DNA from 3 places in the Brevibacillus sp. 7WMA2 genome. Region 3 is predicted to be linked to each of the others. Evidence: predicted binding sites of a transcription regulator. Region 3 holds the regulator's gene; each other region holds the start of a gene.
What was found. The regulator LexA, encoded in region 3, represses DNA repair genes until DNA is damaged. The targets are predictions, from matches to a motif close to CGAACATATGTTCG.
Positions count from the first base shown of each region.

Region 1: the regulator LexA is predicted to act here: its motif matches at 1,761-1,774, upstream of GOP56_RS03340 (sigma-70 RNA polymerase sigma factor region 4 domain-containing protein).
Region 2: the regulator LexA is predicted to act here: its motif matches at 2,691-2,704, upstream of recA (recombinase RecA).

Region 1 is NZ_CP048799.1:798,929-803,219, reverse strand. It holds gene GOP56_RS03345 (hypothetical protein) at 1-793, opposite strand, end outside; gene GOP56_RS03340 (sigma-70 RNA polymerase sigma factor region 4 domain-containing protein) at 1,160-1,693, opposite strand; gene GOP56_RS03335 (hypothetical protein) at 2,407-2,703, opposite strand; gene GOP56_RS03330 (hypothetical protein) at 2,700-2,891, opposite strand; gene GOP56_RS03325 (coiled-coil domain-containing protein) at 2,988-3,305, opposite strand; gene GOP56_RS03320 (DNRLRE domain-containing protein) at 3,524-4,291, opposite strand, start outside.
Region 2 is NZ_CP048799.1:2,123,952-2,128,242, forward strand. It holds gene rny (ribonuclease Y) at 1-443, opposite strand, end outside; gene GOP56_RS08190 (RecX family transcriptional regulator) at 804-1,463, opposite strand; gene recA (recombinase RecA) at 1,545-2,603, opposite strand; gene GOP56_RS08200 (DEAD/DEAH box helicase) at 2,778-4,291, opposite strand, start outside.
Region 3 is NZ_CP048799.1:1,913,521-1,917,811, reverse strand. It holds gene GOP56_RS07230 (hypothetical protein) at 88-501, opposite strand; gene GOP56_RS07225 (DUF456 domain-containing protein) at 853-1,341, shown strand; gene lexA (transcriptional repressor LexA) at 1,718-2,338, opposite strand; gene GOP56_RS07215 (cell division suppressor protein YneA) at 2,499-2,882, shown strand; gene GOP56_RS07210 (DUF896 domain-containing protein) at 2,961-3,149, shown strand; fluoride riboswitch at 3,208-3,267, shown strand; gene crcB (fluoride efflux transporter CrcB) at 3,327-3,707, shown strand; gene GOP56_RS07200 (hypothetical protein) at 3,797-3,976, opposite strand.

The DNA.
Region 1 (4,291 bases), 1.1 Mb from region 3:
CTAGTGCAATCTTATCCGCATTGGCAAAATCGTATTTTTTGTTCACAACAACCTCTCCAGTAGGAGGATTAAAGTAACCATTTGCGCCTTTTGCATCCTTGATATTTATCGTGAGTTTATGTTTAGTGATCATGGTTTTGAAGCCGCAACAGTGATTCAAAAGATGAACAAGTCCTTCTGTTACATAGTTAGCTGCATAAATATTTCGGTGAAAATTAGCATCAATATTTATGCTGTTACACCATTTCTCAGCTTCTGCTGCTGTTGCATACGGCTTCCATACAATTGGATTTTTACAGGTATCATCGTCATCCGGAATGGGTACGGGAACCGGATCAGGAGGTAGCGGATCGGGATAATTTCCATTATCAACGGTTCCAGTCAAAATTGGTTCAGCTTCTGGATCACAGAGAAGATGAAACATAACCTCTATTTGTTTTCGGTCGCCAGCCTCTGTATAGAATTCTAATTTACATATAGTCCCGGCCTTAATAGGGTGAGCGACTTGAAAATAGAGCCCCTCTTCAAAATTTTTACAATAAATATTTTTAGCAATCAATTTGTTCCCAATAAGAAGATTCCAATAATCTGAGGGAGTGATAATATCGGATTTTATGGATATCGCATATAGCTCTACGTCGTGTGATAAATGAAAAGTATCGGTAATTACTCTTTTAGTACCTGAGCTTCTCATTCCTTTTACATAAATATCACGTCCGATAAAATGGGCCCTTGTCTTGGTAGGATAATAGGGAGGGTCTAATCTTCCGCCTACTACATATCTAGCTAACATTTTCGTTAACTCTCCTTCATGTTTTCTTTAGCTAATCGTGTATAATAAAATGCTCATGTAAAAATAATGATCGGGGTAAGTCGTCATCCGACCCTGCCATAAGATCGCATACCTACATATCTAGTAAATTTTCATTTATAGTAAAAGTAGTCGATCTATATCATTGAAAAGATGCAATAAATCTAAATATTTGCTGTACTTGGTATGCATTTTTACTAGAAATTCATGGTTTTTTGCTTTTTTACTAAATATTGTCGTTTTATGTCTTTAAAAAGTTGCGAAAATTCCTTCTAGTTAGATTGCAGATTTATTAGCATAATGATATATTTAATATGGAATGGATTTCGTCTCCTCTTTTTATCAGAATCACACCAAACATACGTGCTTAAGTTTGTTCATGGCTCGTGAAGCGTGGGACTTATTTAACCCTAATTGATTGGAAATTTGCGTAGGCTTCATATCTATTCCGTCTTCGGTAAATAGCATGTAACTAATAATCTTCTGTTCTTGGTTTGTAAATAGGTGTTTATGAAACAGATAATCATTACGCACATCAGCCAATCCGTAGCCCACTTCATAATCTACACCATAGAAATGATCAACAGTCGATCCTTTTTCATCGTCGGCCCCATCACAAAAATGAACCATCGTACTTTTCTGGATAATCATTCGTCTTTTTTTTCGGTAGTAATCCATGACAGTTCTTCTAATTACCGTATGAGAAAAAGTAAAGAGATCCTTTTTAACTGCTCCTTTATTCATTGCAGTTAATATTCTTACAATAGAATCATGCTTTACATCCTCTCTATCTGCGATGTGGACCCCTGACAACACAAAATCAAATATTGGATTTAAAATTCCAATATCTAGGATTTCCTCAGTGCCCTTGGCTTTTTCCATATCATAAATCCTCCTAACGACTACAAATATTATGAGAGCTAATCAACTTTGATAATTGGTTACTAGAGAAACTTATATTTGTGCATATAGGTATTAGAAGAATAGAGAATTCTAATTTTGTTGCATAGTACGTGTTGTCATTGATAGATAGTTGATACCAAAGGATTTCACTTCTATATATAAGTAAAGGCTGACATAATCTAACTAACCTTAGTAATTTTTTCTTAAGAAGTATATGTATAAGTAAGAAAATCCCCTAATTCTCTACATTTTGCTTTTTTTTTCAACTCGTATTTTCATCTCCCCTTGTTAAGATATTTGTTTGCTGCAACTCTACTCTGGTGTACTTTTAGATCAGTAAATCTTGATTTACAAGGACTTATCACCTAAAGCATTACGGGACTAAAAGCAGATCATACGTGTAAGACCCAAGGTATCAACTATATTTTTACATCTAAGGTAATAGTCCTTCAGTAGCAAATACTATAGTAGTCGATACAACCTTTTGAAAAGTTGCACGATATTTCCACTTATAAATCATCCAGAAACAGGAATGTACGTTCCTTTAGTTAATAGAGCATTTCTTCGCCATACATAAAAAAAGCCAATAACGAATCAATCGCCATTAGCTCTTTTTTCTTTTCTATCAATTATCGTTTTTGAAAGTAACATGATACATTCTTAAGCTGCTTGCAAATATGCTATTAGTATCACTAGCGTCTTTTTTGTAGCATGCCTAGATTCTTGACAAAACTATGCACATAATTGGCACCTCGGCTCACAATTAGTCCAGCCGAAATAATAGAGACATGTTTCCACATATGTTGGAGGTCAAAAAGATTCAGCTCAAAAGCATAGCAGAGGATAATTCCTAGTAAGATGGACATAGAATAAGTCATTTGGTCTTTAACCCACTTCGAAAACAGTCCTTTTATTATTTCTGTTAAGGATTCTGTTAAAAAGGCTAATAAAATAAGTAGCTGAGCTTTTTCCAATATAAGATCTGTCATTTGCCTTCACCTGTTCGGATACGTTGTAATACCAACGTCATAATAAAGCTACGCTTACTCAGAGCTAACATTCGAGTTTTTACTTTTTCAGCCCAGGTATTATCAGTTACATAACCGTTACTAGTAAGATCAATCAAGGCTTGGGTGAGCATTTCAATTGCCACTCCTTTCGTTTCAATCCTCTTCATTTCCCTCTGCTGATTTTGTATCGACCATAGCTTTTCCACATTTGAAGGGGGAATAGGTTTTTCATACGCTTTTACATATCGAATTCATCTACATTTCTAATCAGTGTGATCCCCATCTAAACGCAGCATTAACGATTCCACTTTTGTATTAAGCGATCTGTTTTCCGTCAGAAGTTTGAAGTTTTCTTGCCGTAATACCTCAATCTCCTGTTTTAATGCCTTGATTTCTTCCTTGTAGATTCGCAATTCCTCTCTCAATTCTGCTCGAAATGTCTGTTCAGCTTGCGATAATAATTGACGATCTGAGATGCTAACTTCTTTTTGATTGTTATTTCGGCCGGATATATAACCAATAATACCTGTACTAAGGGATACTGCTCCCCCAATGATGGCGATCATCACATTTGCATCCATGCTCATTTCACCTTCTTTTTGTCTGTATACGTTACGTTACGTACAAGGCTGTGATCCTCGTATAAGCTAGGGAAAGTTGCATCGTTTTCGATGCTTTAAGACTGGACTTACGTGAAACAATTTTGTACAGCAGTCATCACTTCTGTTTCAACATCTTTTAATATAAGTAAAATGAGTAAAAAATTAACCCCTGCCACGAAGGACAGAGGTTATTACTTTTACATAATAAAGACATACCCATATTCAGCTACGACATCAATATGACTTTCAATCTCACTGTATACGTTAATGATACCTGAGCATGAGAGATCGGAGTCAATGTTCTCCCGTACGCTAATACTTCCGCTCAGTAAGGATTTTTCCCATATTTCCATGGATGACCAAATATCGGCATTATTTTGAACCCGAATAGCCATTCTTCCTAAGAGATTATGATGCTCTTTTAGGAGCAATAAGGAAAGTAATTCAGAGAAATCCTCTCGTCTGACAGCGACACGACTTACTAGATTGGTATTTGAGAATACTCTAATGGAAATGGTTGAATGTAAATCATCCCCATCAGCTACTCGAACGATCAGATTACTGTCTACTGAAGCAGAGTCCGATAATCGAACGGCAAAGAAACACCACAGAAAGGCGTAACGCATTTTACGGGCACTAATTTGGCCTTCTACATCAGCTTTCCCTAAGGCGTTTACCACCAAGTGAGCAGAACATTCGGATCTGTCTTGTAATTGAACCGCCAATGTAGAAGGAACATCATGTTGTGTACTAGTGCGAACCTGAATACTTGACCCTAAATATCCTGATTGAACCTGATTGAAACTCTCCAAATCTGAGACAGCTTTTACCCTAATAGTGACAAAAGAAGGTATATCCTTTCCTTTCTGATAGGGAATAGCTAAGTGTCCTGTAATATATCCAGAGAGAACAAATATATGAGAAGGAACATCAAATTTAGGATAAATAGATAAACTTGATAAAAG
Region 2 (4,291 bases), 210 kb from region 3:
TGAGTTAGTCCTGAAATGCGTTCGAGTTCAGCAACTTGATCTTTATATAATTGCTCAACCTTGGCTTGCAACTCAGTAATTGATTTTTCACGGTCGCTTTGTTCTACTTCTTTACGTTCCAATTGGTCCAGCTTTCGGTCAAGAGACTCCTCTTTCTGAAGGATACGTCTCTCTTGACGCTGAATTTCGTTACGACGCTCTTTGATTTCGTGATCAGCATCTGTACGCAGCTTAAACACTTCGTCTTTGGCTTCTAAGACTTTTTCCTTTTTCACTGCCTCCGCATCGCGTTTCGCTTCTTCGACGATTTGCTTCGCCGCTTCTTCTGCGCTTGAAATTTTGGCTTCTGCAATGGATTTACGTAAGAAGTATCCGACCCCAAAACCAATTGCTAGTGCTACCAACAATAGCAAAACTAACAATAGTGGGTTAGATAGATCCATACGTGTTCTCTTACACCTCCTTTGTCTATGACTTTTACATTTCTCATACAAATCATTTTTTTCTTGGTGATTCCTATCATCTTCGTATCTCGTACACAAAATGAAAAACAAGTAAGACCGAAGAAGGAAACATTTGGCATCCATAGCCTAAAAAACAAGACCGATGCGACTCGGTCGACTGCAATCATGATAGACATAGGCCTCATGGATGTTCAGTTATGGATTGCTAATCGCAAAAAGTTATCAAACACCAAGTAATACAAACCTATTTTATTATTTGCGAACAAGCCTTGTCAAGGAGTAGACCTTGTGGGGAGTAGGATTGCTTCGCTAGGGAAGGATTTAGAGGATACGCCCTCCCTACTCGTCATCTTCCTCCATCCAGTTTTTTGTTCTCCATTCATTTCTTAGCTGTTGAACAATGGAATGGGAAAATCCTTTCCGTAATAAAAATTGTAAGAGCTTATGCTCTGTTTTTTGATCAATGGGAACTGTTATTCTTGCTAGTTTTCCTCGTAACAAACCACGCGCTGCATCTAGCTCCTGTTCATATTCTATTCTTCCCAATACTTTCTCTATCAAACTTGAGGCAATTCCCTTCTGCTTTAATTCCATCTTGAGCATATAGGCTCCCCTAGGCTTCAAACGCAATCTCTCTTCTACCCATTTTTTAGCAAATAGCTCATCGTTTATATATCCTTCTCGCATACACTTCTCTACTATTCGCTCCGCTAGTTCTAGTGAAAACTCTTTCCCTATTAAATATCTTTCTACTTCTCTAGAACTCCGTGGACGATAGCTAAGATAATTAATAGCAGCCAAATAGGCTTTATTCTCATGATCCGCTCGTAAAACCTCTGCGAAAAAATTACTATCTATCTCTGTACCCTTCATCAAATGGTACTTAATAAAGACTTCCTCATGCACTTCAAATGCAAATTCATTGTCCAGATCAATTAAATACACTTGTTTTCTTTTAGAATCCCTATGAACGGACGTGATTACCCCTGAGGTTTTCATGTTTCCTCCCATTCTAATCGAGACTGCTTTGTCTTCACATAAAAAGCCTGCCGCACAGAATACGACAGGCTTACATCTCTTCTACTCTAAATCAAAAGTTGGCTCTTCATCCTGCTCTGGATCGAGAACCGCTTCTCCCTCTGGGATGGAATTAGGATTCAAGCTGTAATATTCTCGAATTTTTTGGTCAATCTGAGCTGCAATAGCTGGATTCTCTTTCAAGAACTGTTTTGCATTTTCACGACCTTGACCTAAACGTTCCTCATTAAATGCATACCAGGCGCCGCTTTTAGCAACAATGTCCAGCTCAGCTCCAATATCCAGAATACTTCCTTCTTTAGAAATACCTTCTCCATACATAATATCGACTTCGGCTACTTTGAACGGAGGAGCTACTTTATTTTTTACAACTTTAATTTTAGTCTTTGTACCTACTATATCATTGCCTTGTTTAATTCCCTCTGCTTTACGCACATCAAGACGTACACTAGCATAGAATTTCAAAGCACGTCCACCAGGAGTAGTTTCTGGGTTTCCAAACATAACGCCCACTTTTTCACGCAACTGGTTAATAAAGATCGCAATCGTTTTGGATTTATTGATAGCTCCAGAAAGCTTACGTAAAGCTTGAGACATCAAACGAGCTTGTAGACCAACGTGAGAGTCACCCATTTCTCCTTCAATCTCAGCTTTTGGTACCAAAGCCGCTACGGAGTCTACTACAATAATATCTACAGCGCCAGAGCGTACGAGAGCTTCTGCAATTTCTAAAGCTTGTTCTCCTGTGTCTGGTTGGGATAAAAGTAATTCTTCTATGTTAACACCCAATTTAGCAGCATAAACAGGGTCTAGAGCATGCTCTGCATCAATAAAGGCTGCTTGTCCACCTTGCTTCTGTACTTCTGCAATGGCATGAAGTGCAACTGTTGTTTTACCAGAGGATTCTGGCCCGTAAATCTCAATAATACGGCCACGTGGGAAACCGCCGACACCAAGTGCGATATCAAGAGCTAAGGCTCCTGTTGAAACAGTAGAAACCTGTGAATGTGCCATTTCTCCCATCTTCATGATGGAGCCTTTCCCGAACTGTTTTTCTATTTGTCTTAAAGCACTCTCAAGCGCAGCGCGACGATCTGACAATAGTGACACTCCCTTTCTCGTTCCACTCAACTTTTTCTTATGTATGTATCATACATCGAGATAGAGGGGTTTGCCAAGTATTTTTTACGAACAAATATTCGTATAGGAATTATATAGAAAAAAGAAGGCATTTTCACTTAACCTCCATGTGAAAAAACCTTCTGTACAGCCTAATTATGATTTACGTGTCCGCGGTTTAGCAGGCTCTAGATTAATACGTTTACCGTTGATGCGCGTCTGTCTTAACGCCTCATAAACAAACGGAGCAACATCTTCTGGGACTTCTACAAACGTGAAGTTTTCAAAAATATCAATTCGTCCTACTGATTTGCCCGGAATGCCCACCGATTCGGAAATCTCCCGTACAAGATCCTGAGGCTTCATGTTCACATTTCGTCCTACATTTAAGAAGAAACGAACCATTCCTCTTGCTGCGCCCGTCTCACCAAAATTGTACCCTTCTTCTTCATCATTTCCACTCGGATCAGTATGAAACGCGAGATGTAGAGCAGCGGCTGCAACTTTAGCTGGGTCATGCTCCTGCATTAGCTCATTCACGATTTCTTGATACATACCATTCACAGACTCACTTTCAATCAGCGAACGTAGCTGTTCACGTAATTGAGTACGTTTGCGCTCCGCAATCTCCTCCAAGGTAGGCACGGTGCGAGTAATCAAGGATGCTTTCGTCTGTTTTTGAATCACCATTAACTGACGCATCTCTCGAGGAGTGACTAGTGTCATAGCTATCCCTTTACGCCCAGCACGTCCAGTTCGGCCGATCCGATGTACGTAGCTTTCTGGGTCCTGTGGAATATCGTAATTAATAACATGTGAGACGTTACCTACATCAATCCCACGAGCTGCTACATCTGTAGCAATCAAAAACTCAATCGTACCTTCCCGGAAGGCCTTCATTACTTTGTCGCGCTGTGCTTGAGATAAGTCGCCATGCAAGCCATCTGCCATATAGCCTCGTGCTTGTAAGGCCTCACTCAATTCGTCTACTCCGCGCTTCGTTCGACAGAAAATAATGCCAAGCTCTACATCCTGGCTATCGAGAATGCGGCATAGGCTCTCCCGTTTATTACGTTCGAAAACTTTATAATACACTTGTTCAATAGAAGGTGCTGTTACTTCTTCACGGCTGACAGCCACAGTCTCGGGATTTTTCATATAGCGATGAGCTAAACGCTTGATTTCAGGAGGCATGGTTGCTGAGAAAAGCAAGGTTTGACGCTCAGCTTTCATGTGGCTAAGAATGGTCTCGATATCTTCAATAAAGCCCATGTCCAGCATTTCATCTGCTTCATCGAGAACAAGCATTTTCACATTTTCCAACTGGAGTGTCTTGCGGCGCAAATGGTCCAAAACACGCCCAGGTGTACCAATCACCACATGCACACCTTGTCGAAGCGCACGAATCTGATGGCTAATTGATTGCCCACCGTAGATAGGGAGTGTGCGAATTTTTTTGTATTTGCATATTCTCACTAATTCTCCCGCCACCTGTATAGCGAGCTCGCGAGTCGGAGTCAAAACAATCGCCTGTATACGGTTGTTAGTAGGGTTTAAGACCTCAGCCAACGGGATACCAAACGCAGCCGTTTTCCCTGTACCTGTTTGAGCCTGTCCGATCAGGTCGCCACCCTCTAGTATTTTAGGAATGCAAGCCGCCTGAATTGGTG
Region 3 (4,291 bases):
TCTCCTACACCAATTTTTAGGGAATGCAGAGGCTGTAAGAGCTGATACTGATCAGTGAAGGTGCTGCGTGATAACGTGATAAAAAGACTAGTGAATCGTCACGTTGCCTGTAATAGGAACAGGTTTTATGCTAGCGTTTTGCAGAATAACAATCCAATGTGAATGTCGTGGGACGGTTACAGTAGAGCCTTTTGGGTAGATTTTTTCAGCTCCGTAGGTATTTGCATTCAGTAGATACCAGCCCAATGAATCTACTTTCTTATCAAACGTAACCGTTACGCTACCACCTTTCGCAAGGAAAAAAGGGCCTGTAACACCAGCTTCCCCATAACCTCTATCCCATTCCTTTACCGTTAGTGCAAATGGAATAGAATATTGGCTGTAAGCATTACTACTAATCGTTACTTTTGTTGTGCTATGCTTATCTAAAGCCGCGTAGCTAGTCGAGGACAGTAAGAAAACAAGTGGTACTGCTAATAAAGAACAAACGATTTTGTGCATCTTGTAACCTTCCTTTCCGAAATAGGATATACAGGCTTGGAGCGGGGACAATTTAGTATATAGTATTAATTTCTCCAAATGTTATATTTTTCCTGTTATCCATATACCTTTTTCTTGCTGTCCTTTTGCCTGTATGAAGTGGAAAAAGGAACTGGTAAAAGAGCGCTATAGGTAAATAGGTCAGGCTTTGCTAAAAATGAGATCATAAAAAAGAGCAGAATCATGTATATGTAGGAAAAGACACGTTTCGCAAACAAGAAAAGGAAACTCCTAAGTAAAAATGAAACGTAGGAGGGCACTGAAACGTACATATAGAAAACGGGTCAGATGCAACAAAGAGGGGGGTTAAACATGGATGTTTTATTATGGTTGATTGTTATACTTCTATTCGGTGTAAGTATTGCTGGTATTTTCTTCCCAGTGTTACCTGATACGATTATGTTATGGGGCGGTTTTTTACTATATCAATTCGCGATTGCAGAGCCTGGAGCAGGATTACCGGTTTCCTTCTGGTGGGGAATGGGGATTTTGAGTGTGGTGTTATTTGGTGCTGACCTATTGACTAATATGTACTTTGTTAAAAAATATGGTGGCTCAAAAGCATCAGCAATCGGGTCAATATTAGGTGTTATTATTGGTGTACTTACGTTTCCGCCATTTGGTATGATTATTCTCCCATTTGTATTTGTATTATTAATTGAAATGCTGATGCAAAAACAACCGGCAGAACGAGCTTTTAAGATAGCGATAGGAAGTCTTATAGGTTTCTTTAGCAGTGTCATTATGAAAATCTCTATCCAACTCATCATGATTATCTGGTTCTTTATTGTTGCTTGGTAAAACTTATTGTGGATCGTTACATTGGATTTTGAGTGTTGATCCATTCCATAAAACCGAGATTGTCAAATTCTCTATCATTTCCTGTAGGGAAACCGGCAATCTCGGTTTATTTGTGTTTACACATCAGAATTAGAGAAGGCTTGTTTGAAGATTTGCTAAAAAGAAACACTGTTTTAAGTGGCTATGCAGCTAATTTACACCTAAATATAAGTCCAATAGTAGGAGAAACACGAAAGGTATCAAGGAGATAGGTAGAGTGGGGCATAAAATAAACCGTTACAAACAATAAATTTGAGCAGTAAAAAACTCTTGGCGAGTATGATCCTCACCAAGAGTTTGTACGTGTAAGCACGTGAGAAGTTAAAAATCCAATGCACTAGTGGAAAAGGCGGTAAACGCCAATTACTTTACCTAAAATCGTCACATTATCTAAAATGATTGGTTCAAGCTGTGAGTTTTCCGGTTGTAGACGGAAGTGGGTTTTCTCTTTAAAGAAACGTTTTACAGTTGCTTCATCCTCTTCGGTCATGGCTACCACGATATCCCCGTTGTTAGCTACATTTTGTTGGCGGACAATTACATAATCGCCATCTAAAATGCCTGCTTCGATCATGCTCTCTCCCATAACGCGCAACATGAACACATTGTCAGACGTAACGATGTTTTCTGGCAATGGAAAATATTCTTCCACCTGTTCAATAGCTGTAATAGGTTGACCTGCCGTTACCTTACCAACCACTGGTACTCGAACGATGGAGCTTTCATAATCGTCCTGTAGACGAGTCTCGTCCAATAATTCAATGGCACGTGGCTTAGTAGGATCGCGGCGGATTAAGCCTTTCTTTTCAAGTCTTGCGAGATGACCGTGAACAGTGGAACTGGAAGCTAGTCCTACGGCTTCACCGATTTCTCGAACAGACGGGGGATAACCTTTATCTTTTACTTCCTTACGAATAAAATCAATGATCGCTTGTTGGCGATTGGAGAGTTTGGACATTTCGAACACCTCATTCTCTCGATCCAGATATTTTCTACATTATACCATGAGAATTTGCGTTCGACAAACATTAGTTCGATTCTTTTGCTTGACAGGAATATTTGTTCGCATTATGATGATGTTATCAAAATGAGAACAAACGTTTGTGAGGGTGATGATAATGATGGTACAATCTAGCAATTGTCAGAATCTATATAAAGATAAAACAAAAACAATGACGAGTAAGAACACATTGGTACATCATAGAAAAGGGATAACGCGAGGGCAAGCAATCGTAACGTTATTGCTGATCATAGTATCCTTTGCAGCAGGCAGCATGATTTTTGGAAAAGAGAAGGTGGCTATTGCGGCTCCCCATACACAGCAGGCAGCTATAGTCATTACAATTCAGCCAGGTGATACGCTGTGGAGTATTGCACAAGCTTATCAACAGGAATCCGGGCTATCAGCTAGAGAGCTAATGGATGAGATCATGAAACAAAATCAGTTAGATAGCCCCATGATTTATGCAGGAAATAATCTAGCTATTCCAGTATACCGATAAGCGGGAGCCATAATTTATATCTCCTCTCCTTTGGTCTTGTGTTATAATAAAGAGAAGTTAGTTGAGGAGGTATCACCATTGGTTACTGATGCAGAAGTAAAACGTATTAATGAATTAGCCAAGAAATCGAAGGGTGTTGGCTTAACTCCAGAAGAAAAAACGGAGCAACAAGTTCTTCGTCAAAAATACATTGATGCTATGAAGGCTTCCTTGAAATCTAGTTTAGATTCGATCCGTTATGTAGAGGATGAGGAACCTAAGCACTAGTCTATGTGATTTTTCAAAATGATCCGTAGCAATAGTGCTGTGAAACAGGTTTTTACAAGTAAATAGAGGCGATGGAGTTCGCCCTAAGCGCCAATAGGCTAATGACTCCTACCAGTAATATTACTGGTAGGAGTTTGTTTGTATATATGTGAAAAATAGTGGAAAAGGAGAGAATGCATGTCTTTTTTAATTGTTGGACTATCAGGAATGTTGGGGGCTGTATCCCGATATTTAGTAGGAGCATGGACAGCGGGCTGGTGGGATCTCTCGTTTCCTTTAGGTACGCTAGTAGTCAATTTCATAGGCTGTATCGGATTGGGAGCTCTCAATCAATATCTCTTAACCCGAAATCAACTGCCCGCTTGGTTTACCTTAGGAGTAGGAACAGGGTTTATTGGTTCTTTCACGACCTTTTCGACTTTTAGTGTAGAGACACTTACCCTTTGGCATCAGCATCAATATGTACTTGCCATTTGCTATGTACTGGCTAGTCTATGGGGTGGTTTACTGATGGTATGGCTTGGCTTTCATATCAAATGGAAAACGAAAAAGAGTTAGTTGTACTTAATCCTTTCAATTGAAGTCAATTGAAGCTGGAAATGGTGTACCTCTTCTAGCCACTACTTTTGTAAATGGTGTATTAACAACTATGGTGTAAAAATAGTTCTTATCATTTTGCTTTTATCTGGATCACTGAGTACTGGCCATAGATCTGGAAGCTTAAGCATTAATTCAAACGCATCAGAACTTGATGCACTTGCTTTCATTTGTTTATTAATAGCTTCCAGATCATTTAATGACTGAGTTTTTAAATCACGTTCCTCCATTGTCCGCTTACGTAATTCTTCAACTGTTAGAAGCTCCTCAACAAATGCAAATTGCCATCTCTTTTTGCTTTCCTGAAGTTTATGTAGCTGCTTCTCAACATCATTTTTAGCAGTTTCTAATTGTGATTTCTTCTTAATCTAATTCTTTAGCGAGTTTCTTGATGAAAAAACTTACTGATACCAAGTATATAAAAGATGCTACTAGAACGATTCGTGATTCTAATTAGGGCCCCAAGCAAATTACAGGTGACAGAATATAATTGTGGAATTGATTTTACAATATATATCCTGATACGCGCATGGAAACCCTTAAAT